Regions from separate parts of the Francisella hispaniensis FSC454 genome, predicted to be linked through region 1. Evidence: riboswitches for the same ligand, from Rfam matches in the RefSeq annotation. Region 1 holds a riboswitch; the other holds the start of a gene.

Region 1 (16,320 bases):
CAATATATACATTAAGGCAATAAGTACTGCTGATATTATTTGAAAGCTAAACATAGTCAGAGTAGATATTTGTGATAAACCGCTTGAGAATAAATGCTCAATATCTTTAATTCTATTTTTTATTAAATATCCCCAGCTAGCATGAGCAATCTTATAGTTAAATTCCTTTTTTAAATTATAAAGATAAGATTTTTTAAAAGAATTTGTCACCGTTGTATTTATATAATCTACTACTGCTGCAAAGATTATTAGTATTAGAAATAGTAATAAGACAATAAAAATTGCTAGTTCTTTGGGAAGACTAGAGAATATACCCAATTGTGTGTTTGCCAAAGAGCCATTTTGATTATTCCAACCAAAAAAATGTAATAAAGGTATAAGTAATAACAACCCTATACCTGCACAAAATGTGTTAATAATAGTTAATAAACACCCCAATACGAATTTATATGGTGAATGTTTTATTAAGTCATTAATGTATAGATAAAAATAATATATATTCTTTTTAGTATTTTTCATCAAAATTAGTCTCTATCAATTCTACTAAGTCTTGAATAGTTGTTTTTGTACGGATGTTGAGAATTTTAGAAAAACTTGCTTGTGATGCTAACTTAAATGATATTTTTGCTTTCTCAAGTTTAGATTTTTTGTCAATAGATACTAATTTATCAGCAAATATGCTGTCGTGTACTAAGCTAATTTTTTCAATTCCATAAATTTTTTCTAATAAGTTTTGACTTTCTAGGTTTTGTGTCCTAAGTTTAAACACATTTTCTACTGGTAGCTTTTCATTACAAAATGGTGCTTGCCAATAGAATCTTTTTAATTTCGGTCTAACTTTTAATAAGTTTGTGTTATCTATCTCAAGCTGTTTAGTTGCTTGAAGCCAAAGCTTTATATATGCAAAGGCAGACTCAACATATACTTTGTCATCAATTAGCGACAATACACAAAATTGATCAGCTAGTATTCTATAATCTTTTTTTGCAAGAGCTGCCAAAACAGTAGATTTTCCTACACCTGAATTTCCTAGTAGCAAATTTGCAGTTTCATTATCACTTGTAAAGCTACAACCTCTTAAAATTATCTTACCTTGTTTTGCTAAAAAATATGGTATAGCAGCACTGACTAAGAAATTAACTATAGTTTGACTGTCAATATCTTTATGGTACTTAATAGTTATTTTATCATCAGTAATTTTGTAACATCCAATTGAGGGTATATCTAAAATTATATCTCCTTCTGAGTCCATACCTAATCCATTATTTATTTGGTTTTTGATTATAAAAGATAGATTATCTACGACTTCTATTACAAGAGTTGGCTGTTTCGAATCAAAACTTTTAACTATATTTAAGAATGGTATACTTAGTTGAGAATTTATATTTATCCCATAAATATTGTATTTATGCATTAGTTAAATTTATTTCATTTGATTCTCAAATTAGTATATGTTTACAATAGAGATTATTCAATCTCCAGATGAAAATTTTTAATGCTAGATAAAATTAAATATAAAACTGTATGGTTAGCCTCTTATCCTAAATCAGGAAATACATGGTTTAGAATTTTTCTAACTAATTATATTAATAATTCTGATACACCAGCATCAATTAATGATTTAGAGCGAACTCCTATCGCTAGTTCAAGATGGCATTTTGATCAACTCTATAGTATCGATTCCGCGGACTTATACTTTGATGAAATAGATAATATGAGACCAGCATTATACGATAGTTGGAAAGAAAACGAGAGTATGCAATTTCATAAGGTTCATGATGCATATACTTATATTGAAAATGAACCATTACTTGGTAATCCTGTAGATCAGGCTGCTATATATCTTATCAGGAACCCTTTAGATGTAGCTATATCATTTGCTCATCATAGTGGCTATGAAGATATCAATAAGATTATAAAAGAAATGGCTGATGATGATTTTACACTTTGTGGTACCGATAAAACTATGCCAAATCAACTTAGACAAAAGCATCTTAGTTGGAGTAATCATGTTAAGAGTTGGGAGGATGCACCAATTGATAAGCTTTTTCTCAGATATGAAGATATGGTAGCTAATCCTATCAAAGAGTTTACTAAAGCTATAGTATTTTTGGGTATGGAACTAGACCAAGCAAGATTGGAGAAAGCAGTTGAGTTTAGTAGTTTTGAAAATCTTAAAAAACAAGAGCAAGAGAATGGTTTTCAGGAAAAAGCTCCAAATGCAAAAAGTTTTTTTAGAAAAGGTAAAGTTTCTGATTACTTAGAAGCTTTAACGCAAGAACAAATCGATCAAATAACACAAGATCATAAAGAGGTAATGCTCAAATATGGCTTCATTAAAGTATAAAACAGATATCACTTTTCAATTTTTATTATATCTAATAAGAAAACATATTCATAAAAACAATCAAGATTATGTTGATCAATTTGATATACAGAAGATTGAGTTAGTTGATTTTGATAAGTTATTTAATCTGATAACATATCATAAAGTTGAGTTAATAGTCTTACCAATTATAAAAGATATTAATATCCCAAAATTTGATTATAATCGACTAATTTTAAGAGCTAAAAAAATAGTTACTAAACAGTTATTAATGGAGAAACTACTTTCAGATATATTATCAAAATTTGCTGAGCATAAAATTGAAAACGTTATTTTGAAAGGATTACCACTAGACAAAAAACTTTATGGGAGTCAACCTAAAAGAGTTTATAAAGACATAGATATTCTGGTAAAAGAAAATCAACTTAATCTTGTACATAATATACTCTTAAGCATTGGGTTTAATATAAGCAAACACATTCGTTATAATCTTGAATTTTTTGAAAAATATCCTCTATGTAAAAAAGGGATAAAAGATCTTACATATGTGCATAAAAGCTTAAATATAATATTAGAATTACATTGGCGTATAACTATAATAGATGATTTAAAAATAAACCTTAATCAGAATTTTTTAAAAAAGGTAGTTTATAATTCAAAAGAATATATGACATTGACAGATGAGTATGAACTTTTGTATCTTATCTACCACGGTGGTATGTCTGGTTGGCATAGACTAAAGTGGCTTATAGATATAGTAGATTATATAAATCTTGATAGTATCGATAAGCAAACATTTCTAAGATTAATAACTAAGTTTAGAATTAATAAACTAATTATTGATTTAAGATTTATCCTTTGTGAGCTATTTCTAGTACAGGATAATTTATTTACTTCTGTTTTAAAACCTAGATATATTTTTTTTGAGAACTATAGAAGAAGTTATGTTCTAGAAAAATTATATACTACAGATCTTTCTATAAAAGAATTAACTAAAAAGGATCTATTTTATATCTTCTTAGTTACTCCAAGTAAATTAAAATTTCTAAGTACTTATTCAATTGGTTTTTTTTATAAAAATAAAGCTATTAAACTTTAAAATAAAATATAATTTATCGAGGTGAAATGTGCAAACACATTTAAAAAAACTAGAAAATGAATCAATACAGATATTTAGAGAGGTAGTAGCTCAATTTGATAATCCTGTGATGCTTTATTCAGTAGGTAAAGATTCATCTGTACTGCTTCACTTAGCTCGTAAAGCTTTTTATCCGTCAAAGATACCATTTCCATTACTTCATGTTGATACTACATGGAAGTTTAAAGAAATGATAGAGTTTAGGGATAGTATGGCAAAGAAGTATGATTTTGAGCTAATAGTGCATATTAATCAACAAGGGGTTGACAATGGAATAAGTCCTTTTTCTCATGGCAGTGTCAAACATACTGATATTATGAAAACACAGTCACTTAAGCAAGCTTTAGATAAATATAAGTTTGATGCGGCATTTGGTGGCGCGCGTCGTGATGAAGAAAAGTCTCGGGCTAAAGAAAGAATTTTTTCTTTTAGAGATAAAAATCATCGTTGGGACCCTAAAAATCAGCGCCCCGAATTATGGAATATTTATAATTGTATGGTCAACAAAGGAGAAAGTATACGAGTGTTTCCATTATCAAATTGGACTGAGTTAGATATTTGGCAATATATTTATATGGAGAATATTAAGATTCCCAGTTTATATTTTGCTATGCAAAGACCAGTAGTTGAATATGAAGGAATATTAATGATGGTTAATGATGAGAGGACTCCAGTAGAATTAAGACAAAAAGCAACTAATAAAAAAGTGCGCTTTAGAACATTGGGCTGCTATCCACTTACAGGAGCTATAGAGTCTGATGCTGATACATTGCCTAAGATTATTCAAGAAATGCTATTAACCAAAACATCTGAGCGACAAGGTCGAGCTATAGATAAAGACAGTAGTAGTTCTATGGAAAAGAAAAAGATTGAAGGGTATTTTTAATATTTAGAATAATTTAACTTGAAAGTAAATGTCTAATATATTTAAATTTTCTTTGTGAAAGAAAACCTTTAAAATCCTAATCTAAGATATCTATGACTAAAAAAGTATTATGTGTCCTAGCAAGGAGATAACTACGATAAAGTCTAATTTAGATTGTAAAAAAGAATTTAATATAAGAGTCTGGCACAAACCTGTGTTGCTGATAATAAGAAAGCCACGAGCCACTCGAGGATTTGAGCTTTTAGGTAAACTTTACCAAGAACCAGAGGAAGTATATTGGGATCCTGATGGTAGATATGGCGTGTCGTAGAAATTTAGATTATAAAATAAAATTACTTTTAACAAATTAACTATAACTTTACCCTAATTCATTTTTTTGACATTTTCAGTTTATTAATTTAGATTAGTATCTGTTTTGTTTGGTGTGATATCATAGGTTATGGGAGAAAATAGGAATTTATAAATGAATCATAAATTGAAAACTGACAAAAATCAAATTAAATATACAGATTTAGATTACCGCATAAAAACAAAATGGAGTAAACCTGAATTATATTGCCTCAATACAACAAATGGTAATAGAGTATTGCAAGGAAAGCCAACTGCTGCACAGGCTGAGTCAACGACCCAGACGTACACGAGGGTAGCAGGTCCCAGTTAGAAAAAACAATCAAAAAACGTATGTTAAACAAAAATTTAGAGACAATACTAAAAATTTTGTTTTTAATATTAGATCAAAACTGTTGGGAAAATACTAATGTAGTTATGTTTAAATAGTTTATAAGTAGGGTATCTTGGATAGGGTTTAGTATTTATACATTTCAGATTTTTGTAGTGTTGAATTTTTTACATTTTGTCAGAGTGTTCTAGAAACTGTTTATGTAAGAAGTATAGAGAATTTTAATCATTGTAACTTGAAAGCCAATTACCAATTGGTTATTATGACAAGAGATTATGTAATAGTAGCTATATATTTGACTTAAAACCCAGCAGAGACATTGTATATAAGCAATACCTGCATAGTCCAACACACCAAATTAATCAATAGTAAGGAGCAAATATGAACATTATTAAGATCGAAGCTGCAAGTGTTTGCAATGACTCAAAAACCGTAAAAAGAGCATGGCACCCCCCTTTGTTATCGACTCAACATCAGGAAGGGGAAAGCATTGAGGGAAAAGTTCCAAACGCCGCTGAACAATTTGGTACCCAAGGTGCGAGTTAATAGAAAATGTATCTAAAATATTTAGAGATAAATTTGTAGTAGTAGTTGAAGTATTTAACTTGTTTAATAAAAGTATCTAAAAATCCGTATCGATCCTTACCATATTCTTAAATTCTAAGATTAGCAACAAGTACTCATAAAATTGGTTGATTTTGATTAGAAAATTATTTTGATATTGTATTTCCTGTTGGTATAATTTTTTCAATATCCAACTAAATGTTAAATATAGTTTGAAGGGTTAGCCTTGTCGATATATTAAAACGTGTTTTATTAGACTAAAAAAGGACAAAAGATGGAAAGATGTTTAGAAAAACAAAGAACAGACGAGGCACATATCCGTGGCATATGGGTAGCGCCCATGTTATGTATTAATGAAATATCTTTGATTATTATAAACGGGAAACAGCCTGCAGGGGCTGAAACAACAAACGCAGGCGTTGATTTCGGTCCTTCCTAATTTTTTAACTTAAACAAAATATTTAGATATAAATTTATAGTAATAGTTGAAGTATTTAACTTGTTTAATAAAAGTATCTAAAAATCCGTATCAATCTTTACCGTATTCTTAAATTCTAAGATTAGCAGTAAGTACTTATAAAGTTGGTTGATTTTGATTAGAAAATTATTTTGATATTGTATTTCCTGTTGGTATAATTAGCTTTGGTTATAGTTAAGTGCTAAATATTTTGAAGGGATATCTTTAGTTTTGTAATAAATTATATTCGTTTGAGGCATATTGACATAGGGAAATATATGATAGAGTTCGCACCACAAAATTTAAATTTGAGAATGAATATTCCAGGTAATTGGGTTCCTCCAGTGTTGGTAAAAGTTTGCCAGGAATATATTCCGACTGTCAATGGAAAGTCAATCGAAGATCAAGTTGAATTACAAATAGTGACCACAGGCCCTTCTTAGATTTCTGATTACCGGAAATGTCCTTAAACAAAATATTTAAATATAAATTTGTAGTAGTTGTGGAAGTATTTAACTTGTTTAATAAAAGTATCTAAAATTCTCATCTCTAAATCCGTATCAACCCTTACAGTATTCTTAAACTTTAAGATTAGCAGCAAGTGCTCATAAAGTTGGTTTGATTTTAATTACAAAGTCGTTCTTGGTTTTATCTTTTACATTGATAATGCTTATATGCGATATTTTTACACCTAGAAATTCAAAAGTTTTAGAATTTCTATAGATATATTTATGTGATTTGATATGCTTGTTTAGATGTTTTTAGCTGCCATTACTTTTTGATAGTTGATATTATGGCTAAAATGCCAGTAAATTGTGCTATTATGATCTGAGTTTTTCTGTTGAGATATAATCATGGTAAGAAATCTCTTATATTGTTCAAGGTTATCTCTAGTAACTATTATCCATGATTATATTTTCAACAATACCTATCAGTTTATCAAATTGAAAGCCAAATGTGTTTGATGGTTTAGTTATGGGATAAGGTTAAACTAAATTGCAAAAGTGATTTTGTTTGTCTAATATTGTCGATATGCGTTATAAAAGGGTGCTTAATATAAATTGACACATCAATCAAACTTAATAGCTACAAATATTGAGCAGTATCTCAAACAGCATGAGCAAAAAGAGCTACTGAGGTTTATTACTTGTGGAAGCGTAGATGATGGTAAGAGTACCTTAATTGGAAGACTTTTGCATGATAGTAAGATGATTTTTGAAGATCAATTAGCCGCAATTGTGGCAGAGAGTAAAAAAGTTGGCACGCAGGGTGATAAATTAGATTTAGCGCTATTAGTTGATGGTTTACAGTCTGAGAGGGAGCAGGGTATTACTATTGACGTTGCTTATAGATATTTTTCTACTGATAAGCGAAAATTTATTATTGCCGATACACCAGGACATGAGCAATATACTCGTAATATGGCAACTGGTGCTTCAAACTGTGATTTAGCTATTATACTTATAGATGCCAGAAAAGGACTACAAACACAGACTCGTAGGCATAGTTTTATTTGTTCACTACTAGGTATAAAGCATGTTATAGTAGCAGTTAACAAAATGGATACTGTAGGATACTCTCAACAAATTTATAAATCTATACAAGATGAGTATTTGAAATTAGCGGGAAGTTTACAAATTCCAGATATTAGATTTGTGCCTATATCAGCTCTTGATGGTGATAATGTAGTTTCAAAAAGCACAAAAATGCCTTGGTTTAGAGGTTCTCCGTTAATGCATTATTTAGAAACTATAAAAATAGATTATTCTCACAATGATGAGTTTCGTTTTCCTGTACAGTTAGTGTGTAGACCAAATTCAGATTTTAGAGGATTTCAAGGAACCGTAGTATCAGGTTATGCTAAAGTAGGAGACACTATTAGGGTAATGCCTAGCGGTAAAATTACTACAATAAAGTCAATACTGAGCTTTGATGGAGAATTAAATGAGGCTGAAGCAGGTCAAGCGATAACTATAACCACCCATGATGAAATAGATATTAGTCGAGGTGATATAATTGTTCATAAGGATGCTATACCACATACATCATCTATGCTTAGGGCAAATATTGTATGGATGTCTGAACAGCCTTTGATAGAGTATAAAGATTACTATGTTAAATTCTTAACGAAGCAGGTTACAGGTAGTGTAAATAAATTTAATTATAAAACTGATATAAATACTCTCAAAGAAATCGCTTGCGGCATGCTTGAGCTAAATGAAATAGCAACAGTAGAACTAAATCTTTCTGAACCTGTTTGTTTTGATAACTATCAGAAAAATCGAATTACAGGAGCTTTCATAATCATAGATCGACTCACTAATGTTACTGCTGGAGCAGGTATGGTTATTAAGCCGTTAGCTATGAATGATAAAAAAGATAATACCAGTAACTATTCAGAATTTGAGCTAGAGCTAAATGCGCTTATCAGAAAACACTTTCCGCATTGGGGAGCTAAAAATTTAAGAGAATAGTTTATTTAAAGAGGTTTAAATGAGTATTAATATCCTATGGCATAAAACTAGTGTTTTAACTGAAGAAAGAAGCTTACAGAAAAAGCATAAGCCAGTAGTTTTATGGTATACAGGGCTTAGTGGTGCTGGTAAATCTACTATTGCAAATGCTGTTGATAGAATATTGTATGAAAGAGGTTGCCATACTTATATACTAGATGGCGATAATATACGTCATGGTCTTAACCGTGATTTGGGTTTTGATGAAATAAGTAGAACAGAGAATATACGTAGGATTTCAGAAATAGCAAAACTTTTTGTTGATGCAGGTTTAATTGTTAGTATAGCTTTGATATCACCGTTTATTCTTGATAGAGAGCAAGCAAGGAAACTTATTGGTGATAATTTCATAGAGATATTTGTAGATGCACCTCTAGCGGAGTGCGAAAAAAGAGATCCCAAAAAGTTATATAAAAAAGCTAGGGAAAGAGAAATTGCCAACTTTACTGGTATATCCTCGCCTTATGAAAAACCTATAAACCCTGATATACATATTACAACTTCAACAAAAACAATTCATGAATGTGCAAATAAAATCATAAATTACCTATTAGACAAAAATATACTTACTAAAGTAGTTTAAGTTTACTGATAGTTACTATAAGCCTTTTTCTATCTAACTATCTAAATTTCACTTGTATAGTTTTCTAGACTTTCTTATAAAACTCGGATAGCTAAGTAAGACATATTTTTTTGAAGAAAATATAAGATTCTTTTGAGAAAATAAAAATAAATCTAATAAGCCTACTAGGCATAAAAGTAGTACATTCTGTCATCCTAAACTTGTTTCAGGATCTCAATAAAATCGATACTTATAATGAGATGCAGAAATAAATTCAGCAATCTGTAGTTAGATAAATTTTTTCTCTAAAAAACATTTTAGAAGGGTTTTCTTGTTTTAGTAAGTACACTTATTTAGCTTAAGGCTTAGTTCATTTTTTTGAAAACTTATAAAAGATATCAGAACTAGAAAAAATAGACTTGCATTACTTGTAAACTTAGGTAAGATGTTTAGAAACATAACAGGTATATCTGAAAAATAAATGAATAAAAAAGACGAGTATATAGAGATAAATATTACGAGTTTTTTCATTTTTTTATATAAAAACTTGAGAACACTAATTTTATCTTTTATTTTGTTAACGATTTTAGCTACTGCTTTTTTGTATTATAAAAGTACCATTACTAAAGGAATTGTATTAAAACAAATGATACAGGCTCCTTCATATTTTGATGGTAGTCAAAATCTTCATGTAATAATAGGCTATGATAGATTAAATCTAATTTTACAAAATATTCTTAGTGAGCTTAAACAAGCTAATCCACAAGATAAATTATTACAGAAAGTAACTCTTCTTTATCCATTTGATAAATATGAAATTGGTGATCAAAAGCAATTTGTAACAGCAAATGGTCAAAATAGTGTCGAAACAAAAGCTGTTATTAAAGATAGCAATTATGAATTAAAGAAAAAATATGATGATCAAAAGTCATATTTTACTTTACTAATTCAATCAAAAAAAACTGATACTAAAAGTATATCGCAATTATATCAAGATATAATTAAGAAGTTTTCTGAATCAACTCTTATAACACAAGAGACACAACTTTGGAAAAAAAGTATCGAAACAAATATACAACAATCTTCTGAAAAGCTAATCGAATATAATAGATTGCTAAAGCAAGATGAAATAACTTTAAAAGATCTTATGGCTAAAAAATCTAATGATAATGTCGTAAATAGCCAAACGCAAGCAATGATAATAAAATATATAACTATGGTCAATGACTTAAAGATGCAGGTGTTCTCGTTAAAACAATCTATAGATACTAATAAACTGTGGCTTAGTACAGCTAATCTGCAAATATCAGATTTTGGTGGTGTCGTAGAGGAACGAATGATATCTGGAGTCTCCTATAAGTTACTTTTAGCTGTTTTACTATTAATTGTGTTTAGTTCACTATTTATAACGATGATAATAGGTTTTTTCAAAAAAATAGCTGTTGAAGCTAAAAAAGGGTAATTTTGATCTAATTTATATAAGAATCTATTTATAAAATTAAAAATCTATATTTGAAAAATTTGCTATCTCAGTTATTATTGCTTAGTATTTTAAAATTACTTAAATTAATAAATATGCCAAGTCTTAAAAAAACAAAGTTAATTGTAATAGTGAAAATCTAAAAACAAAAAAATATGGTTTGCTCCAAGCTTAAAGGTATATAGTTGTCCTACTATTAAAACAAAACGATTTGATCAGCCAATCGAATCTACACTTCCATCACCAACACGTACATTTAATCCATCATAAAAATTGTAAAGTAATTTTAAGCTTTAAAAATTCAATATTTTATTGCAGAGTACTATATTTTGGTTTTACTATTAACTAATATCGCATGATAATTTTATGGTTGAATAAGTATAATTATGTTATAGTTATGTCTTGAAGACAACAGGGGTGCTGTTTTATCTAAAAATGGCTGAGAAGTGACCCTTTGTACCTGATCTAAGTAATATTAGCGTAGGGAGTTTGTTTGGTTATCTTTTTTCTAAAGGAGCATCATACAAACTCTTATTATTTGATTAAAATAATAGGATATCAATAATGGAAAATTTTGGTTACATAACTCTAAATATATCTTTAATAATTTATTTCATCCATTTTCTACCACAAACGATTCATAATCAGTTTAAACATAAAACATTTGAAATTAGTTTGTGGACACATTCTTTGATGATTGTAGCAAACTCTTTAGATTTAATTTATGCTATTGGTTTTAATATGCAGTGGCAGTATATTTTAGTTGATATAATTTTATTAAGTTTTTAACAATTCAGCAATTTCAAATCTTAAATGATCGTAGAGAAAAATATATATTTATACATACAATTTTTATACTTTTATATTTATCTTTAGTAATTGTTATGATTTATTTTATTAGCTTGAGTAATCATATTTTGCTTTGGTTTGGCTCAATAAGTGGGGTTATTTATAATCTCTACTGGTTACCACAAATTTATAAAAATTACCGTCAGAAACAAGCGGAAGGTTTTAGTATTTTTTATCTAGGACTTTCACTTATTAGTATTATTTGTGATATTAATAGTGCTATATTTTTGGGTTGGCCATTAGTATCAGTGATTGTCTCTAGTTGTTTATCTATTTTGGTATTAATACAGGTAATTCAATATTTCTATTATAAAAAAGGTTTATTCAAGCAATATCATAAAAGCATATAAACTAGCTGTAAACTTGTTAGCTCTTTGTGTTAGAATTATTGCTATTATCTTTGAATTATTATAGACAATGAAAAGTATCAATAAATTTATCTTGCTCCTAGGAGCATTGGCTTTTTCAGTATCAGCTTTTGCAGTAGAACAAACCTCATATAATGCATATACTATTGGTCAGGCATTAGGTAAAGTTTCCCATAAAAGTTTTGCTGCTATGGACCAAGAGCTAGTCAAAAAAGATTTCATCTTAGGTTTTGATGATACTATTCTAGATCAAAAGCCTAATATTAGCAAAATCTCAGATAAAGACTCATATGAAGTGGGGATGATTATAGCAGCGCAGTATAAACTAAGATTGAAAAAAATGATTACAGTAGATAAAGCTAACTGTCAAGAGTTTATCAAAGGTTTTAATGAAGGTGTTGACACAAAAGATACAAAACTTACTATTCAAGATAAACAGATATTAAAGCATTTTAAAATATCTCATGATGAAGATAATTAGTTAGATTATTTAGTAATATGTATTGATAAATGTATTCTGCTACTTTATTCTTAATCCTAATTTAGTTAAATACTATCAATAAAATAATAATGCAACAGCTAAAAGATATTCAGGCACTTATTAAAGAGGATATACAAAATAATAATCAATTCATAATTGATTCTCTTTGCTCAGATGTCGTGCTTATTAACCAAATTAGCCACTATATAATAAATAGTGGTGGTAAGAGATTAAGACCTCTGTTAGTAATGTTGTTTGCTAGAGCCTTAAATTATAATGGAGATAAACATTTAGCATGTGCCGCAATTATTGAGTTTATCCATACAGCAACACTTCTTCATGATGATGTTGTTGATGATTCGCAATTGCGTCGTGGTAAGCAAACAGCAAATAATGTCTTTGGTAATGCTGCCAGTGTTTTGACTGGAGATTTTCTTTATTCTAGAGCTTTTCAGATGATGGTAAGTTTAGATAATATGCAAATTATGCAAATATTAGCTGATGCAACTAATAAAATCTCAGAAGGGGAGGTGCTACAGCTATTAAATGCACGCAATAGCGAAATTAGTGAAGAAGACTATATTAAAGTGATATATTGCAAAACAGCAAAATTATTTGAGGCTGCTTGTGAATTAGCAGGTGTAATCAGTCTAGACAAACAAAGTTATGCTAAGTATCAGGATAATATTAGAAACTACGGTGTTTATTTAGGTAATGCTTTTCAGATTGCAGATGATGTTCTAGATTATGTATCTGATGCAGAAAGTTTAGGTAAAAATATTGGTGATGACCTTGATGAAGGTAAAATGACCTTACCGACAATTTACACGCTAGCTAATGTTAATCAACAACAGCAACAAATTCTCAAAAAAGCAATTGAAAATGGTGAATACGCGATTGATGAGATCATAGCAATGGTTAAAAATAGTGGTGCTGTAGATTATTCATATAAAGTAGCTTGTCAGTATGCTGATCTCGCTAAACAACAAATAGATTTCTTACCAGATTCAGAATATAAGCAAGCTATGATTTTATTATGTGATCTAGCAGTAAAAAGAAAGAATTAACTTTTATAAAAACCTTTTTATTTAAAATCTTTGAGCGTGATTTCAAAAGAAAGAGCTTGGTTAGGTCCTATAACAGCAGGTGCTCTAGTTCCGTACGCCTTGTCTGGAGAACAGTATAAGATTATTGTTGAACCATTAGGTATTTTAGGAATAGCCTCTTTCCAGCATTCGATTAAGTTTCTAAGTGGGAATGTTGCGTTATCACTTGAGTCAAATGTAGGACCAATTAGTTTAGCTTCTTTGACCTCGTTTAGTTTTGATTTATCATCTTCGTAAGTTATAACTGGCGTAGTTCCTTTATAAGCTATTGTAACTTGACTATCAGAATTAGGCTTTTTGCCATCGCCTTGCTTAATCATTTGATAGTAAACACCATCATCAACTTTTATAGCATTATCCATTTTAGCAATTTGTGTCATAAATTCTTGTGATTTTGTTTTGTTTAAATTAGCTGTATCTAATTGCTTTTTAATCATTTTATCTTTAAGAGTTTCCATATTTCTGCGGATTTGACTCTCGGAGATTCTTGGCTTATTATCATTGATAGCATCTGTAAAACCAGCTATTGTTTGCTTATCATATAAGCCAAAATCTTGCTTAGCTATACCAGCACCTACTTGATAGCCTACTACATAGCTTGCATTAGCTCCCATTTTTATTGTTGAATTATCTTGAGCTGATTTGTTTGTAGCAACGCTTTGTTTAGTTTGGCTAGCTGTAGTTAAATCTTGATTATTATTTTGTGTTATAGTCGCAGCATCTTTAGTTACTTGCTGAGTATTTGTAGAATCTACTAAATCTTTGTTTGTTGAGCATGAATTTATAGCTAATCCTAATAATGAGCATGACATAATTGCTACTATTTTCTTTAACTTCATCTTTTCTCCTTAATTATCTTTTTATATCTCTCTTTGAGATATTTACAAAATCAAAAAGCTCTTTATCTAACATTTGTGATAGGGAAATATTTGATAGAGCTTTAAATATTACATTTTTTCTTTCAGGATTGTTTTGTTCCCATCTATTAAGCATATCTTTTATAAACACCCTTTGCAAATTATCTTGTGACCCACATAGGTTACAAGGAATTATTGGAAACTCTTTTAATTGAGAATATTCTAATGTTTCTTTTTCACTTACAAAAGCAAGAGGGCGTATTACGATATTACGTTTATCATCACTAAGTAGTTTAGCTGGCATAGCTTTGATTGAGCCATTATAAAAGAGATTCAAAAAAAATGTCTCGATAATGTCATCACGGTGGTGACCTAATGCTACCTTGGTTACATTATTTTCTTCAGCAAAATCATATAATATGCCACGACGCATGCGTGAGCATAAACCACAGGTGGTTTTTCCATCAGGAATTACGCGCTTAACAACGCTATAAGTATCACGTTCAATGATATAGAATTCTATCCCTTTATTTTTTAGATAATTAGGTAATACTTCCTCAGGAAAGCCTGGTTGTTTCTGATCGAGATTTACTGCGATTATATCAAAACTTATAGGCGCCTTTTTCTGCAGTAACAATAACATCTCAAGTAGACAATAAGAATCTTTACCACCAGATAGGCATACCATAATTTTATCGCCATCTTCAATCATGTTATATTGATTGATTGCTTGAGCAGTTTTTCTTAAAATCTGTCTTTCAAGTTTCTTTAAAATTTGTTTATCATTATTAGTCATTTTGTTCTAAGATTAATTGTTTTAGTTGTGCGGGAATTTTTTGTAATCTACCTGTCTTAGCATTATAGCAGGCTAATTTGGCTTTTGCTCTAGTGATAACTTCATCACTACCTAATATACGGATTTCATATTCAAACTCCATACTAGCAGCACCTATTTTAACAATATACTGTGTTACTTGTATTTTGTTTGGATGTTTAAGAGGGAGAATATATTTACAAGTTTGCTCTGTAATGACTAGCTGAATAGAGTTTTCTTTAGCCCAAGTCATTAGTCCTGTATTTTCATATGCCCAAGTAGTTCTTGCTTCTTCAAAGTAATCAAAATATTTACCATTATTTACATGGTCATTTTTATCAGTATCCGACCAACGAATGTTAGTTATTATTTTAAATATATTAGATTTCATTTTTTACCTTTAATATTTAGAATATATACGATAGTAATGGTTTGCGTGGAACTTCACAGTTTTGCAATTGGATAGAGTATTTTTGGGCTATTTCAGTAGTTTTACGAGCATAATTTTTTAAGAATGAATTGTTTCTATGCGTACCACGTTTATAACCACCTATACCTTCGTGGTATGCTAGATATAGATTATAAGTATCTGTCTTGCTTATACCTGTTTTATTATGTACATCATTCAAATACCAGCCGATAAAATCTGTGGCATCTGCAAAATTTGACCTTGAGACAAATGATTGTTTTGTTTCTTTTTTATAATGATCCCAAGTACCATCTAAGGCTTGAGCATATCCATAAGCACTTGAAGCTCTGCCTTTTGGGATAAAGCCAAAATAATATTGCATTGATGGCTTAGCATCAGCTCTAAATGATGATTCTTGACGTATGAAAGCCATTTGTACATTCATAGGAATTCCCCAGCGATCATATGAGTCAAGCATATCATAATACCAATCAGGAAATTGATGAATAATACTACAAGCATTATTTATATTTGTTGGAGGCTCGGTAGCGCAAGATCCAAGAGTTGTTATTATGATAATTAAAGTTGTAAGTTTAATTATTTTTTTCATTTATAAATTCCTATAGAAGACATCAACTAGTTTATCTTGGAATCTTCGTGCATTATAACGATCAGAGGGTTTAAGATCATTAAGCATGATCGAAAAACTGATTCGGTGGTTTTTAGCTGTTAATACATAGCCTGATAATGTTGAAACTCCAGAGAGTGTTCCAGTTTTAGCATGCACTCGTCCAAGCAATTTACCACCCATCCTATATGAAATCGTACCAC
Region 2 (16,320 bases), 350 kb from region 1:
AACCCCTTAACTTGCGAATAATTAAAATCTGTAGGGATGGTTTTTTGCTCAAGAGTTGCTGACTTTGCAATATCTTTATTTTGACGTTCAATATAGCCAGAGTACTTTGCTGAAATTTCTATTTGTTCGATTACAGCCTCATCTTGTAAGTTTAGATTTAGCTCTGGTATTTGTTGTAATTTACTGTAATCTATTTCTGGTCTTTTGAGTAAGTCAAATAAAGTACTTTCACGTGTCATTTTCTTATCCAAGAATTTCTCTAGATCACGAGCTTTTTGTGTTTGTGGACCTATCCAAGTGTTTTTCATCATTGTGATATTTTCATTGATAGCACTTTTCTTATTGATAAAAAGTTGTTGATCTTCTTTGTTTAAAAGCCCTAGTTCACAAGCTTTATCAGAAAGGCGTAGATCAGCATTATCTTCGCGTAGAATGAGTCTATACTCGGCACGAGAGGTAAACATTCTATATGGCTCTTTTGTACCTTTAGTAATCAGATCATCAATTAATACTCCAATGTAACTATCAGCACGAGTTGGATACCATGATTTGTCGCTATCTAAACTAATAGCAGCATTAATACCGGCTACTAAACCTTGAGCACCGGCTTCTTCGTAGCCTGTGGTACCATTAATTTGTCCAGCAAAGTAGAGATTTTTTATATGTTTGGTTTCTAGTGTTGGTTTTAGATCTCTTGGATCAAAAAAATCATATTCAATTGCATAACCAGGTCTCATAATAAAGGCATTTTCGAAGCCTTTAATTGAGCGGATATAGTTGCATTGGACTTCAAAAGGCAAACTAGTTGATAATCCATTTGGGTACAACTCAATACTATTTAAACCCTCTGGTTCAACAAAGATTTGATGTCTTTCTTTGTCAGCGAATCTAACTACTTTGTCTTCAATAGAAGGACAATAGCGTGGACCAATACCCTCTATTAAACCACTGTACATAGCTGATTTATCAAGGTTATCTGTGATAATTTTGTGTGTTTCATGATTAGTGTAAGTAATATAACAAGGTATTTGTTGCGGGTGCTCTACCTTACCTTTTGAGAAAAATGAAAAGTAGGGAGTAGGACTATCACCATGCTGTACTTCCATAACACTAAAATCAACCGAGCGTCTATCTATACGTGGTGGTGTACCAGTTTTAAGTCTATCTACTCTAAACGGTAGTGATCTAAGTCTAGCAGCTAGTGCATTTGATGGCTGATCTCCCGCACGACCACCTTCCTTAGATACTTTGCCGATATGTATTTTACCACCTAGAAATGTGCCAACAGTAAGTACTACCTTTTTAGCTCTAAATGTAATACCTGTCTTTGTGATAACACCACAAACAGTATTGTTTTCAACAACCAAATCATCAACTGAGTCTTGAAAAATATCAAGATTTTCTTGGTTGTTGATAAGAGAATTTATAGCTTTTTTGTATAATACTCTATCTGCTTGTGCTCTAGTTGCGCGTACAGCAGGACCTTTGCGTGAATTAAGTATTCTGAATTGGATACCAGCCATATCAATAGCTTTTGCCATGATACCACCCATAGCATCTATTTCTTTGACTAGATGACCTTTACCGATTCCACCAATAGCAGGGTTGCAAGACATTTGTCCAATAGTATCAATATTGTGTGTTAGTAGCAGTGTTTTTGCACCGATACGAGCTGAGGCAGCAGCAGCTTCAACACCTGCATGACCACCACCAACAACTATAACATCATAACTATAATCGTAAATCATAATAAGAAAACTGTAGTATGTAATTTTTAACAGATAAATTTTACTACATTTACATAAAAAAATAACTACTCAAATGATATTAATTATCTAAGTTTTGCAATATAATTTAGCTACGCTTTTAATACCATGATATTGCTTTTTGTGCTTAGTTTAAATGAAGTTTATTCAAGATATATGGATCAAGATCCAATCAGGATTTTTCAGGATGGTGCCGTAAAATCTGCAATTATACTTTTTTCTTTTTTAGCGATAACTTCATTTTTTCATATTGATAAGAATCTGATAATTATATCTATTTTATTTATCGCTAATCTAAGTGGAAGTATTTTGCTCGGAAGTATACAAGCTAAGCGTATGGCTTTTGTGATGTATTTAATTTCAGCAATAGTCATTATCAATATTTCACCATATGTACACGATATTTTTGAAAAAAAATTTATACTAATTGTCTTTGTGGTCTTTGTGGCGTTTTGGATTAGAAGGTTTGGTGAGGCTTTTACAATTTTTCCAATAATGGTAGTAGTATTGACATGTATATGTTTTATTAGGTTTCCATTAGCACAATATAATCATCTAAGTTTTACATTTACTGCAATACTGATAGGCTTAGCTTTTTATGTTTTGATTATTAGAAACTATAAAATTATGAACTCAGAAGATATTGAAAAAATAGTTCATGAATTTATGCGTTTGTATATAAGAAATTACCTAAATGCTTTTGACAAAGCAAAGAGTCGAAAATTTACACAAACAGATATAGTAAGTGTTAGTAATTTAAAGTATCAAAATATCAACTCATTAAAAAATCATGGTTTGATGTTTTTACGCAAGAATACCCAGGATAGTTGGAGATATTTAACTCATAACTTTGTAGTTTTTAACAGATTAACACCAAAATTTATCTTAAGTTATAAAAGACTAATTTCAAACTATATCCTTTTAGGTTTTGAAGATAACCATGAGGTTAAAGAGCTTTTGCAAAGTTTAGAAAGAATATTTAAAGAAACATTATTTTTGATGTTATATATCCAAAAAAAACCAGATTTATTTAAGAAAAAAAGTGATGAAATTGAACATTGGAAATATAAATTAGAAATTGGTTATATCCAAAAATATCAGCATGATAAACAAAAAAGGAAGTTACTTTTTGATTGTATATTACTATTAGATGATATGTTTATTAGTCTAGAGAATATTAAAGAGGCATATTATGATCTTTTTTAGAGATAGAGCCATAGATAAACTATCTGATACGACACTACTAGCTTACAGGGTTTTGATTGCTTCAACATTAGGGTTGATTATTTGTTACGCTATTTTTAGTTATAGTGGTGATAGTGATTTTAGAGATAGGATATATTGGGTTGTTATAGCAGTAGTTAGTGTCGCAGCTAGTACCAGTACTAGTGTTGTATATACTCGAGCAAAAGCTATTATAATATTTTCCCTACTAGGGACATCTACAGGTTCAGTAATATTGATGCTGGTACAAAAGGGTATACCTAATAATTTCACCATAGTGGCGATACTATGTGGTATAGCTTTAGCATTATATATTTATACCTTATTTCTTAATTATGCAACTAGTGTTTTTTTTATTCATATTTATTTGGTGATGTTTTTTGGCTTATTTATCGGCTGGGATAAAGAGCTTTTTTTAGTGCGGGTTACTTGTGTGGCTATTGGAACTATTTGTATTGTTTTGATTACCTTTTTAACTCGAGGGCAGAAATATAGAATTCTCTTTAACAAGGAGATGTATATTCTATATGGTGAGCTAAAAAAGCTTGTCGATGATGTTGATAAAAGTATTAAAAACCGTAAGCTTATTTCATTGATTGAACAAACTATTAAGCTTAATGAAACACTTGTAAATGCCAAATATGAGTTTCCAACTACAAAAAAATATTACGAATACAAAAAAATAATTGTCTTGATTGATGAGTTACTAATTAATCTAAAAACATACAGAACCTTATTTATCCAACAAAAAAAACATAAAGATGATTTGTATAAAGAGCTGGTTGATCACACTAAGCAGCAAGTCAGAAGAAATTTTAAGAAAATAACAATTCGTTATGATAAGAATCTTTATCAATATTGTTATAGTAGGTAAGTTTTTATAAAGAAGTATTAATTTGTATTAAAGCTTTTCTTGATATAATTGATTAAAATGTTGCTTTAGGTATTTTATCAATAAATTTATTCTTTTAAGTTGATATTTGACTGGCAGCGAAAGAATAGAAAGTTTTGTTTCTTCTTTATATTCAGGTAATATTTCTACTAACTTACCATTTTTGATATCAGACTCTACATAGATATCTATAAGTCGAGTGATCCCTAATCCTGCTAATGCAGCATGTTTCATAACTCTACCACTAGTAACATGAATGCCATTATTATGAATATGTAGTGTATATTTATCCTTATTTGAAATTAATGACCATTGTTTGACACTACCATAAATTAGTGGTAGGTTTTCGAGCTGACGAGGATTAGTTACTTGTCCATGCTTTTGAATGAAAGCATGACTAGCAACATATTTAGTAGCAACAGTGCGTAAAGCTGAAACTATAAGGTTAGAATCTGCAAGACTACCCATACGTATTACTAAGTCGTAATCACTATCCAAAAGATTGACCCTATGACTAGAGAAATCTAAATGGATATTAACTTTAGGATTTTGTTGCTGAAAGTTGAGTAATATTGGAGCTATTACTTCTTCACCAAGTATTCCACCAACGCTATTTACTTTTATAATCCCACTAAGCTGATTACTTTCTTGGCTAGCAAGTTCAGTAGCTATATCTAAATCTTGGATAGCTTTCTTACATTTTTTATAATAATCGTGTCCTATTTCAGTAAGGCGAACATGTCTAGTACTTCTATATAGTAGTTGAACTTTAAGATGATTTTCTAAGTCTTTAATATTTTGGCTTAGATTCGATTTGGCTATACCTAGCATATCTGCTGCCTTTGTGAAGCTTTGCTGTTCAGCGACGTGAATGAAACAGTGAATACCTCGCCAATGAATATTGTTCATTATTTAATAACAATGTTTTATGATTGTTGGTATTTATCAGTTTAATGAGTTTATATACAATTTACAATCATTAAAACGATGTGAAAATTAAAACAAAATATAGGAGAAATAACATGGCTAAATCATTAGTTGTAATCACAGGAGCAAGTTCTGGAATTGGTGCGGCAATTGCAAAAAGATTTTCTGAAGCAGGTCATTCGCTTTTGCTAATAGGTAGAAGAATAGAAAAGATACAAGAGTTAAATTTACCTAATACAATGATTCGTAAAGTAGATGTGACAAATGCCCAAGCCTTAAAAGATGCTATAAAAGAAGCTGAAGCTGAGTATGGTCCAGTTGAGTTATTGGTTAATAATGCTGGTTTGATGCTTCTTGGTCAAATCGATACACAAGATCCTATTGAATGGCAAAAAATGTATGAAGTTAATGTATTAGCATTATTGAATGGTATTCAGTCTGTATTAGGTGATATGAAGGCAAGAAAAAGTGGAACAATTATAAATATCAGTTCAATTTCTGGCAAGAAATCGTTCCCTAATCACGCTGCATATGTTGGTACAAAATTTGCAGTATCTTCAATGAGTGAAAATATACGTGAAGAAGTTGCTGATGATAATGTTAGAATAATGACAATTTGTCCAGGTGCTGTAGAAACTGAGCTTTTAAGTCATACAACATCTGATCAAATTAAATCAGATTATGAAAGCTGGAAAGAGTCTATGGGTGGAGTTTTAGTAGCAGATGATATTGCTCGTACAGCCATGTTTATGTTTAGCCAACCACAAAATATAAATATACGAGAAGTTGTAATTGCTGCAACTAGACAACCTGCGTAGTTATTGCTTTAGCTATCTATTTAAGTGATATTCTCAAAAATAAAGCTTCAAAGTAGTCTAAATTACTAATCACCTTAAAGGTATGTTAAAATTCTAAATTAGTAATTTTATGAAATAAAAAAATGTATTTTAGATGTTTAGTAATCAGACTTTATTATTTTATGATTTAGAGACTAGTGGTATTAGTAATTCTTTTGATCAAGTGTTACAGTTTGCTGCAATTCGAACAGATTTGGATTTTAATGAAATCGAGAGATTTAACTTTTTTGTAAAGCTGAATCCTGATACAACACCATCACCAATTGCAACAATAACACATCATATTTCTATTGCTCAAGCAAATACTGGTATAGCAGAATATCAAGCGATTAGAAAGATTCATAAGATTATAAATACTCCGGGGACTATGAGTATTGGTTATAATACTCTTGGATTTGATGATGAGTTTTTAAGATTTGCTTTCTATAAAAATATGCTACCGCCATACAGTCATCAGTTTAAAAATGGCTGTTCAAGGGCTGATTTATTTCCAATAGTTACTTGCTATCATTTATTTTGTAATGATGTTCTTAAGTGGCCTAAAGTCACTGGTGAAGATGGACAAGAAAAAGTATCTTTGAAGTTAGAAAACCTAAATACTGAAAATGATCTATATAGTGGTGGTAGAGCTCATGATGCTATTACGGATGTAATTGTTACAGTAGAGTTAGCCAAGAAATTAAAAATAGCTAATCCTAAAATGTGGCAGTTTCTATTGGCAAAGTTTAATAAGCAAAATGATGAAAATACTCTAGCTCAATTAGATATTGGTGTAGAAGTCGGTGGTATTGGGTATAGACAAGCAATTGCTGTAAGTGGAGTTTTTGGCTTTAAAAATAATTTTATGTCGGCAATACTTGATATTGGTCAGCATAGACACTATAAAAATCAAGAGATATTTCTTCGCTTAGATAGTTATCTGTTTAGTGAGTTTATAGAAGAGTTTGGCAGTTTAGAAGCTGAGCATTGGCGTTTGACCTTAAACAAAAAGTGGGGTGATATTCCGCTAATATTACCTGCTAAAACCCGTTTTGTGGGGAGGTTACCTCAAGATAGATTAGATTTGATAAAATTAAATAAAGAGTTTATAAAAAACAATCCAGAAATATTTGCTAATTTTGTGGATTATGTATTGGAATATAAGTATCCAGATATTGAAAATGTTGATATAGACGCAGCAATTTATCAAAGTGACTTTATGAGTGCCGCTGATGAAAGAGGTTGTGATAAATTCCACACATTACCAATTCATCAGAAGTCTCAAATGTTAAATCAATTACCAAAGTCTTATTATGACAGAGCTGTTAGGATAATTGGTAGATTAGACTTTTCAAAGCTACCTGATAAAGCACAGATGGAGTTTCAAGATTATCTAAATAAGATTGTTAGCTTAGATAATGATGAGCTTTTGGTTGATCATAAAGGCAAAACTCGCAAAACTTTGGAAGATATCTATCAAGAGATGCAAGATTTACGCATGAATCGTGACCTAACAGAAGAGCAACAAGCTTTGCTGCATGAGTTAGAGGAGTATTTGTTTTAGATGAATAAATTCAACTTAGTAACAAAGTATGCTCCAGCTGGCGATCAACCAAAGGCAATTAAATCATTAGTTGAAGGTATTAATAATGGACTACAACATCAGGTTTTGTTAGGAGTTACAGGCTCTGGTAAAACATATACTATGGCTAATGTGATTCAACAAACACAAAAACCATGTTTAATTGTCGCACATAACAAAACTTTGGCAGCTCAATTGTATTCAGAGTTTAAGCAATATTTCCCAGATAATGCAGTTGAGTATTTTGTGTCATATTATGATTATTATCAACCAGAAGCTTATGTTGCAGCATCAGATACTTATATTGAAAAAGACTCATCTGTAAATGAGCATATTGAACAAATGCGTTTGTCAGCTACAAAAGCAATACTTGAGCGTAATGATGTAATTATAGTCGCAACTGTGTCAGCTATCTATGGTCTAGGTGATCCTGAGCAGTATATGCAAATGCTTTTGCACCTAAAGGTAGGCGAAGAGCTAGGGCTAAAAAAAGCTCAAACTAAGTTAGTAGAGATGCAATATTCACGTAATGATATGGACTTCAGTCGTGGTAGTTTCGAGTTAGGGGAGAGGTATTAGATATATTCCCAGCAGACTCTGAAAAAGATGCTATTCGAGTAGAGTTTTTTTGATGATGAGATTGAAGCCATAAGTGTGATCGACTCATTAACCTCTAAAAAAATTAAATCATTGCATAGAGCAACAATATTCCCAAGTACACATTATGTTGCATCAAAAGAGCGCAAAGATATAGTTATAGAAGAGATCAAAGCAGAACTGAAAGAAAGAGTTAAATATTTTGAAAAAGAGGGTAAACTACTTGAAGCTCAAAGGATAGAGCAACGTACTAAGTATGATATTGAAATGATTCAAGAACTTGGCTATTGTACAGGAATTGAAAATTACTCAAGATTGCTTTCTGGAAGAGCTCCAGGTGATCCACCACCAACATTGATTGACTATCTGCCAGAAAATGCCTTAGTTATAGTTGATGAGTCGCATGTGACATTACCACAGTTTAGTGGAATGTATAAAGGTGATCTCTCGCGTAAGGCTAACCTTGTAAACTATGGCTTTAGACTTCCATCAGCCTTGGATAACCGCCCACTAAAATTTAATGAGTTTGAGAAATTATTACCACAGACAATTTATGTATCGGCTACGCCAGCTAATTATGAATTAGAAAAATCTCAAAATACTGTGGAACAGGTAATTCGTCCAACAGGATTGTTAGATCCAGAGGTTTTTGTTCGTCCGGTAGCTATACAGGTTGAAGATGCTTTATCAGAGATAAATAAAGCTATAGCCAAAGAAGAAAGAATCTTGATAACAACCTTAACCAAAAAAATGGCAGAAAACTTGACAGAATATCTATCTGAGCATGGCGTTAATATCAGATATCTACATTCTGATATTGATACTGTTGAGAGAGTTCAAATTATTCATGACTTGCGTCATGGTGTATTTGATGTGCTAGTGGGTATTAACCTTCTTAGAGAGGGGCTTGATATGCCAGAGGTTGGTGTACTACTAATATTTGATGCTGATAAAGAAGGTTTCTTACGTTCTGAAAAATCTCTTATCCAGACGATTGGGCGTGTAGCAAGAAATCAAAATGGTAGAGCTATTTTGTATGCAGATGTTGTCACAAAATCTATGAAAAAGGCTATGGATGAAACTCTACGTCGTCGTCAACTTCAAGATGAATATAATAAGAAACATAATATAACTCCCAAAACTATTATTAAGAATATTGACGATATGCTTGATAGCTCTCCAGAGATGCAAAAACGTGCTTATAAAAATAATTTGCGTTTAAAGGTTGATGATGTTGACGTTTCGGCTATACTAGGTATGACTGAAGCTGCGAAGGTTATCAAAGCTCTCGAAAAGCGTATGCGAGCTTATGCAAAAGAGCTAGAATTTGAAAAAGCTACAACTATTAGAGATAAGATAACTGAAATAAAGCAGAAGTTTATTAAGTTGTAATTTTTGTTAGATTTTTTAAAAAGAAGTATTATTAATCATGGCAATAGAAAGTAGACTAAAAAAGAATAGGCTTTTTTTGCGCTTTACTTGGGCACGGTTGCGAAACTACCTAATTAGAGCAAGAAAAAGCTTATTTGCCTCTATTATCCTGTGTGGCTTGATAGTGGGAGTTGATTTATATTTAGGGAATGTTGAATTTGTGACTCAATCGCTAGAGATTGGTATTACTCTAGCATTTATATTATTTGTATTTTTTTTCTTAATAACAAAAGATGATAATCCTGTAGATATAATTATCTCTGGTGCTGAAGGTGAGACTACTGTACTTGATGAGTTAAAAAAGCTTGATAACAATTTTGTATTATTCAATAGAGTCGTTTTACCTGATGAGAAATCAACTGTAGGCAATAGAGAGATTGATTTTATCGCAATATCACGAAAGGGTATATATATTATTGAAGTTAAAAATAACCGTGGTTACATTGAAGTTGAAAATATGGCTGAGCGATGGAATGTATCTAAGACTTCACAAAATAATAAAATTTATGCTAAGACAATTAAAAACCCTATCAGGCAAACCTTCGCACAGAAAAAAGTTTTACAGACGTTCCTTTACAATCAAAAGATTTATATCAAAGGCGTGCCTGTAGTTACGATAGTAATTTTTGCAAATGAAGAAGCGCAATTAAGTGAAAATTTCATTGCTGACGATGCTAATCAAGCGGTTCTTTCATTAGAGAATTTAATACCTTTTATTAAGGCAAAAGAAGAATATCTTGAGAAGATGCCTACTCGTTCACGCCGAAAAATTATTAGAAAACTTGAGAAAAAATAATGCTTGATAATAGACCTATAGGTGTTTTTGATTCGGGAATCGGCGGTTTGACAATTGTTAAAAATCTTATGAATATATTACCAAATGAAGATATTATTTATTTTGGTGATATAGCTAGGATACCATATGGGACAAAATCGCGAGCTATGATTCAAAAGTTTGCGGCACAAACAGCAAAGTTTTTGATTGAGCAAGAAGTCAAAGCAATAATTATTGCTTGTAATACTATTTCAGCTATTGCTAAAGATATTGTCCAAGAGATTGCTAAAGCTATACCTGTAATAGATGTGATAACTGCTGGAGTTAGCTTGGTAGATAGTCTAAGTAAAGTTGGTGTAATTGCTACTCCAGCTACTATTAATAGTAATGCTTATGCTTTACAGATTCACAAAAAGAATCCTAATATTGAGGTGTATAGTAATCCTTGTGGTCTGTTTGTATCAATGATAGAGGAAGGCTTTGTTAGTGGTCAGATAGTAGAACTAGTAGCTAAGGAGTACCTTAGTTATTTTCATGATAAGAATATTCAAGCTTTAATCTTAGGTTGTACGCATTATCCAATTATCAAAGAAAGTATTGCAAAAATTTTAGATGTAAAACTTATAGATCCATCATTACAAGCTAGTAAGATGCTAGAGCAATTACTAATTGAAAATAATCTTTTGAATAAAAACAATTCTAATCCAGAGTATAAGTTTTATGTTACAGATATCCCTTTGAAATTTAGATCAGTTGGTGAGATGTTTCTGCAAACAGAAATGCAGCATCTTGAGATAGTTAGTTTAGACAATTACTAGTAGAAAATGCTGATTACTAACTTGACTTTGATTTATATATACTATTAAATTTATACTGAAAACACAGGGGTGCATGATTTTTTTTGAATCATGCTGAGAGGATATTCCAACCCTTTGAACCTGATCTAGTTAGCACTAGTGTAGGAAGTGTAGTTTAGTGTATTTGCTATAGTTATGATTCTATTACTGTATAAAATATACCTTTAATTTCATCTGCCTATACTAGTTTGAATTGAAAATAGGAGATGAAATGACTAACTCTAGAAATCAAGATATTCAAACTAATACAGAAAACTCAACAATAACTATTAAATATCCAAATTCCGAAAAATGTTATGTTGAATGTCTTAGTACAGCACTAAAAGTTCCTTTTAGAAAAATTGCTCAAACAAATACAAATATCGAAGGTAATATTAGTACAAATCCAGATGTTTTTGTCTATGATTCATCTGGAGAGTATTCTTCAGGTAACGCAGTTGACATAGAAAAGGGCTTGTCTAGACATAGATTAAGTTGGCTCAAAAAAAATGAAGATATACAAAATTTAGGATGTTTCTCATCATACTATACCAATGCTCAATTTAAAGAAGATAAGTTGAATTTTAGAAACAGGCATGTACCTATCAAAGCAAAATATGGTAAAAATGTTTCGCAAATGTATTATGCAAGAAAAGGTATTATAACTCCAGAAATGTATTATGTTGCAATTAGAGAAAATATTTTAAGAGCTAATTTTCATTTAAATACAGAGTATACAAATCAACATCAAGGAGTATCATTTGGAGCAAATATTCAAAGAGAAATTACTCCTGAGTTTGTAAGAGAAGAAGTTGCTGCGGGTAGAGCTATTATTCCGGCTAATATTAATCATCCAGAATTGGAACCGATGATAATCGGTAGGAACTTCTTGGTTAAAGTTAATGCTAATATCGGGACATCGGCAGTTACATCTTCTACACTAGAAGAAGTTGAAAAAATGGTTATAGCAGTAAAGTGGGGAGCAGATACTGTTATGGATCTTTCTACAGGTAAGCATATTCACCAGACGAGAGAATGGATTATTAGAAATAGTCCCGTACCTATAGGCACAGTTCCTCTTTATCAGGCTTTAGAAAAAGTGAATGGTAAAGCTGAGGATTTAACTTGGGAGATCTATAAAGATACTTTAATTGAACAGGCTGAACAAGGTGTTAGTTATTTTACAATTCATGCTGGAGTTAGAAAAGCCTTTGTTACATTGGCAGCAAATAGAATTACAGGGATTGTTTCGCGAGGCGGATCAATAATGGCTAAGTGGTGCTTACATCATAATCAGGAAAATTTTCTTTATACTCATTTTGAGGAAATTTGTGAAATTATGAAAGCGTATGATATTAGTTTTTCACTTGGTGATGGGTTAAGACCAGGATCTATAAATGATGCTAATGATAGTGCACAACTGTCAGAATTAAGAACTTTGGGGGAGTTAACTAAAATAGCATGGAAGCATGATGTACAGGTTATGATAGAGGGGCCTGGCCATGTTCCAATGCAATTAATTAAGGAAAACATGGATTATGAGTTAAAAGACTGTTTTGAAGCACCTTTCTATACCCTTGGTCCATTAGTTACGGATATTGCTCCTGGATATGATCATATTACATCAGCAATTGGGGCGGCTCAAATTGCTTGGTATGGTACTGCTATGTTATGTTATGTAACTCCAAAAGAGCATCTTGGTCTTCCTAATAAAGAAGATGTAAGAGAGGGGATTGTTACTTATAAGTTAGCAGCACATGCTGCAGATTTAGCAAAAGGCTTTCCTGGCGCTCAAATAAGAGATAATGCTCTATCAAAAGCAAGATTTGAATTTAGGTGGGAAGATCAGTTTAACTTAGGTTTAGATCCTGATAAGGCAAGATATTTTCATGATCAAACATTACCCAAAGAGGGGCATAAATTTGCTCATTTTTGTTCTATGTGTGGGCCTAGCTTCTGTTCTATGAAGCTTTCTCAAGATCTTAAGAAAATAGAATCTAAAGATGAGTAGAATAGCAATCCTTGGATCAGGACTTATGGGTAGAGTTTTAGCGCTTTATCTAGTTAAACTATATCCTAATTTAAAGATCGATATCTATACTGATAGTCTGAATTATAAGACTAGCTGTAGCTATTGTGCTGGAGGTATGCTTGCTCCAGTAACCGAGCTAATAAGTTGTCATAAGCATGTTTATGAACTGGGACTTAACAGCTATGAGCTTTGGTGTGAATTAAATGTGTTTGTTAATGAAAATCTAAGTATGGGTACCAGCTTTGTAAAAAAAATTAATACTTGTGTTATTGCACATAATCGAGATAAGTATGAGTTGGATTTAGCTATTAGAAATATAGATTTGAGACTAAAAAACTTAAATACAAAGCCTCTTATAGATATATCTTCTATAGAAAAAGTGCATACTATTAATAAAGGGTTATATTTTTCAAACACTCTTTGTGAAAAAGCTCTAATAGCAGATGAAGCTTTGATTGATGTTCCAAAATTCTTTGTATTAACACAAGAGTTATTTTTTAATCTCAAAAATGTAAAAATCTTTGAAACTACTAAAAAACAATTCTATCGAGAGCGTTTTGATAAAGAATATGAGCATATATTTGATTGTACAGGTATTTCAAGTGTTGATGATATCAAGTTGTACGGTGTAAGAGGTGAGTCGATTATTTTAGAAAATAAAAGTATTAAATTGGATTCTGTTATTAGACTTTTACACCCACGACACTCTATTTATTTGATTCCTAGAGAAAGTGGTGTTTTTTATCTTGGTGCAACAAGTATTGATAGTAGTGACTATTCTAAGATTTCTGTACAGAGTACATTAGAGTTGCTAAGCATGTTAGTTACGATAGATAAGCGTTTTTTAGAAGCAAGGATATCAAAAACTTTAACTAATGTACGTCCGATGAGTATCGATGATAAGCCCATTATAAGTACTAAAGGGAACATAACATATTTAAATGGTTTATCTCGACATGGGTATTTATTTTCACCAATGGTTGCACAAACTGTGATAAAAAATAATTATGATTTTGGAGGTTGACTATGCGTGTCTTATTTAATGAAAAAGAGCTAAGTTTTGATAATAGTTTAACAATTACAGATTTATTAAAGAGTCAAAATTTTGAATATCCTTGTTTTGCTGTAATGCTTAATAATAGCTTTATAGCAAAAAGGAGTTATTCTGAAGTTTTTCTTAAAAATAATGATGTGGTTGTTACTATTCAGCCAATGCAAGGAGGATAGATTATGCTTGAGTTGTATGGAGAGCATTTTAACTCAAGATTTATACTTGGGACGGCCTTGTATCCTAGTATTGAAATTATGCTTGAATCTATATATAAGTCAGAAGCAGATCTTCTGACAGTATCTCTAAAAAGGTCTGCAAAAAACATGAATGTCAAAAATCAGTTTTGGGAGGAGTTAAAAAATACAGGGTGTAAGTTTTTACCGAATACTGCTGGTTGTAGGAACTCTAAAGAGGCAATAGAAATAGCAGAAATTTCACGTGAAATATTTGCTACTAATTTTATTAAAGTTGAAGTAATAGGAGATGACTATAATTTACAGCCTGATCCTGTTGAGCTAATAGACGCATGTGAGAAGTTAGTAAAAAGAGGGTTTAATGTTTTACCTTATACTACAGATGATTTAGTAATTGCTAAAAAACTAATTGATGTGGGTTGTGAGGCTTTAATGCCTTGGGCAGCGCCTATTGGTAGTGGTAAAGGACTGATAAATCCATATGCTTTGAAAGTCCTAAGAGAACGATTTGATAAGATTAAACTAATTGTTGATGCAGGTATTGGAGTGCCTTCACAAGCATGTGAAATTATGCAGATGGGGTATGATGGTGTATTACTAAACAGTGCTGTAGCATTAGCTGGAGATCCTGCTAGTATGGCTAATGCTTTTAAATTAGCAATATATTCGGGAAGAGAGGCTTTTAAAGCGAAAAGGATGATCGAGAGAGAAATTGCTGTTCCATCAACTAATTTAGTAGATACGCCATTTTGGCATCAGTATTAAGAGATAGTATTATGCGAGATATATTTTTGACCATAGGTGGGTCAGATAGTTCATCAGGTGCGGGTATTCAAGCGGATATTAAAACTGCTAATAATATAGGTGTTCATGTTTGTACAGTTATAAGCTGTGTTACTGCACAAAACTCAACCAGTATTTTAAATATTGAAAAGGTTTATAAAGATAGTTTCAAAGAACAAATACAAGCAATAAGTAGTGACTTTAAAATTAAAGTCATCAAAACTTCAGTACTATCATCTATTGAGCAGATTGATATTGTTGTAGACTTGTTGAATGATTTAAAAGATGTGTTCTACATTTGTGACCCAGTGATGGTGAGTACTACAGGCTATAGCTTAGTAGATTATAAGCTTGCAGAATATTCTAAGCGAAAGCTTTATCCATTAGCCAATATTTTAGTACCAAATCTTGATGAGGCTAAGACGCTTCTTGATGAGTATGATTCTTCTAATATGGAAGTTGTTGAAATTGCTAAGGCAATACAAAAAAAATATAACTGCAAGAGTGTGCTTTTGAAAGGAGGCCATGATTCTTATAAAAATATATCTTTGGACTACTATTATAGTCCTGAAGTTAACTATAAATTAATATCAACAAGACATAAATTAGATGAAAAAGTAAGAGGAACAGGTTGTACTTTTTCAAGTGCTATTGCTAGTTTTTTAACTTTAGGCTTTGATATTAATAATTCTATTGTTCTAGCTAAGTCATATATCTCTAACGCTATTAAAAGTAGTCAAAAAATAGCATCCCATGGATGTTTAATTGTAGGCGCTGAATATATAAATAAACAAGGGTTATTTCCTAAAGTTAGTATGCATGGAAAAGATCTAAATATAAAATTCAGATCAATTAATAAAATAGGCTTTTATCCAATAGTTGACAATGCTAGTAAGATACCTGGTTTAGCTAATTTAGGGATTAAAACTATACAGCTTAGAATTAAATCAAATGATAATAAGCATATACAAAAGCATATTGTAGAGGCTGTTGAGTATCAAAACAAATATGGTCTGCAGCTATTTATAAATGACTACTATGATTTAGCAATTAAATATAAAGCTTTTGGTATACATCTTGGCCATGAGGACTTATTAAGCATAGATAAGAAAACTTTATTAAAAATTAAAAATACGGATATGGCATTAGGTTTAAGTACACATGATTATTATGAGTTAGCAATAGCTTTAGGGGTTAATCCTAGTTATGTGGCTTTAGGTCCCATATATACGACAACTACTAAAAAAATGAAATTTGCACCACAAGGTATCGCTAGGATTCATGAATGGTTAAATATTACTGATACACCATTGGTTACCATTGGCGGTATAAAGAAGAGGCACATTCAATCTTTAGCGAGTATAGGAGTCGATGGCGTAGCTGTAGTTACATTA

What was found. Region 1 has a riboswitch for thiamine pyrophosphate ahead of FSC454_RS05915 (PQ-loop repeat-containing protein). Riboswitches for the same ligand answer to the same signal wherever they lie in the genome.
Region 2: it holds a riboswitch for thiamine pyrophosphate, as region 1 does, so the genes downstream of both, thiC (phosphomethylpyrimidine synthase ThiC) here and FSC454_RS05915 (PQ-loop repeat-containing protein) in region 1, are expected to answer to the same signal.

Annotation. Positions count from the first base shown of each region.
Region 1 covers NZ_CP018093.1:1,202,824-1,219,143, reverse strand. Annotated here, with positions in the region: gene FSC454_RS05965 (ABC transporter ATP-binding protein) at 1-519, opposite strand, end outside; gene FSC454_RS05960 (serine/threonine protein kinase) at 506-1,414, opposite strand; gene FSC454_RS05955 (sulfotransferase domain-containing protein) at 1,496-2,347, shown strand; gene FSC454_RS05950 (nucleotidyltransferase family protein) at 2,328-3,425, shown strand; gene cysD (sulfate adenylyltransferase subunit CysD) at 3,454-4,350, shown strand; gene FSC454_RS05940 (hypothetical protein) at 4,460-4,660, shown strand; gene FSC454_RS09800 (hypothetical protein) at 5,411-5,575, shown strand; gene cysN (sulfate adenylyltransferase subunit CysN) at 7,112-8,524, shown strand; gene cysC (adenylyl-sulfate kinase) at 8,544-9,146, shown strand; gene FSC454_RS10110 (hypothetical protein) at 9,772-10,587, shown strand; TPP riboswitch at 11,009-11,110, shown strand; partial or broken gene FSC454_RS05915 (PQ-loop repeat-containing protein) at 11,170-11,804, shown strand; gene FSC454_RS05910 (hypothetical protein) at 11,872-12,303, shown strand; gene FSC454_RS05905 (polyprenyl synthetase family protein) at 12,393-13,370, shown strand; gene FSC454_RS05900 (FKBP-type peptidyl-prolyl cis-trans isomerase N-terminal domain-containing protein) at 13,388-14,248, opposite strand; gene ttcA (tRNA 2-thiocytidine(32) synthetase TtcA) at 14,262-15,062, opposite strand; gene FSC454_RS05890 (acyl-CoA thioesterase) at 15,055-15,471, opposite strand; gene FSC454_RS05885 (transglycosylase SLT domain-containing protein) at 15,488-16,099, opposite strand; gene dacB (D-alanyl-D-alanine carboxypeptidase/D-alanyl-D-alanine endopeptidase) at 16,100-16,320, opposite strand, start outside.
Region 2 covers NZ_CP018093.1:851,577-867,896, forward strand. Annotated here, with positions in the region: gene mnmG (tRNA uridine-5-carboxymethylaminomethyl(34) synthesis enzyme MnmG) at 1-1,748, opposite strand, end outside; gene FSC454_RS04205 (hypothetical protein) at 1,890-2,972, shown strand; gene FSC454_RS04210 (FUSC family protein) at 2,959-3,864, shown strand; gene FSC454_RS04215 (LysR family transcriptional regulator) at 3,892-4,791, opposite strand; gene FSC454_RS04220 (SDR family oxidoreductase) at 4,905-5,627, shown strand; gene FSC454_RS04225 (exodeoxyribonuclease I) at 5,761-7,209, shown strand; partial or broken gene uvrB (excinuclease ABC subunit UvrB) at 7,210-9,216, shown strand; gene FSC454_RS04235 (nuclease-related domain-containing protein) at 9,254-10,051, shown strand; gene murI (glutamate racemase) at 10,051-10,848, shown strand; TPP riboswitch at 10,904-11,012, shown strand; gene thiC (phosphomethylpyrimidine synthase ThiC) at 11,099-12,877, shown strand; gene FSC454_RS04250 (FAD-dependent oxidoreductase) at 12,870-13,922, shown strand; gene thiS (sulfur carrier protein ThiS) at 13,925-14,125, shown strand; gene FSC454_RS04260 (thiazole synthase) at 14,129-14,908, shown strand; gene thiD (bifunctional hydroxymethylpyrimidine kinase/phosphomethylpyrimidine kinase) at 14,920-16,320, shown strand, end outside.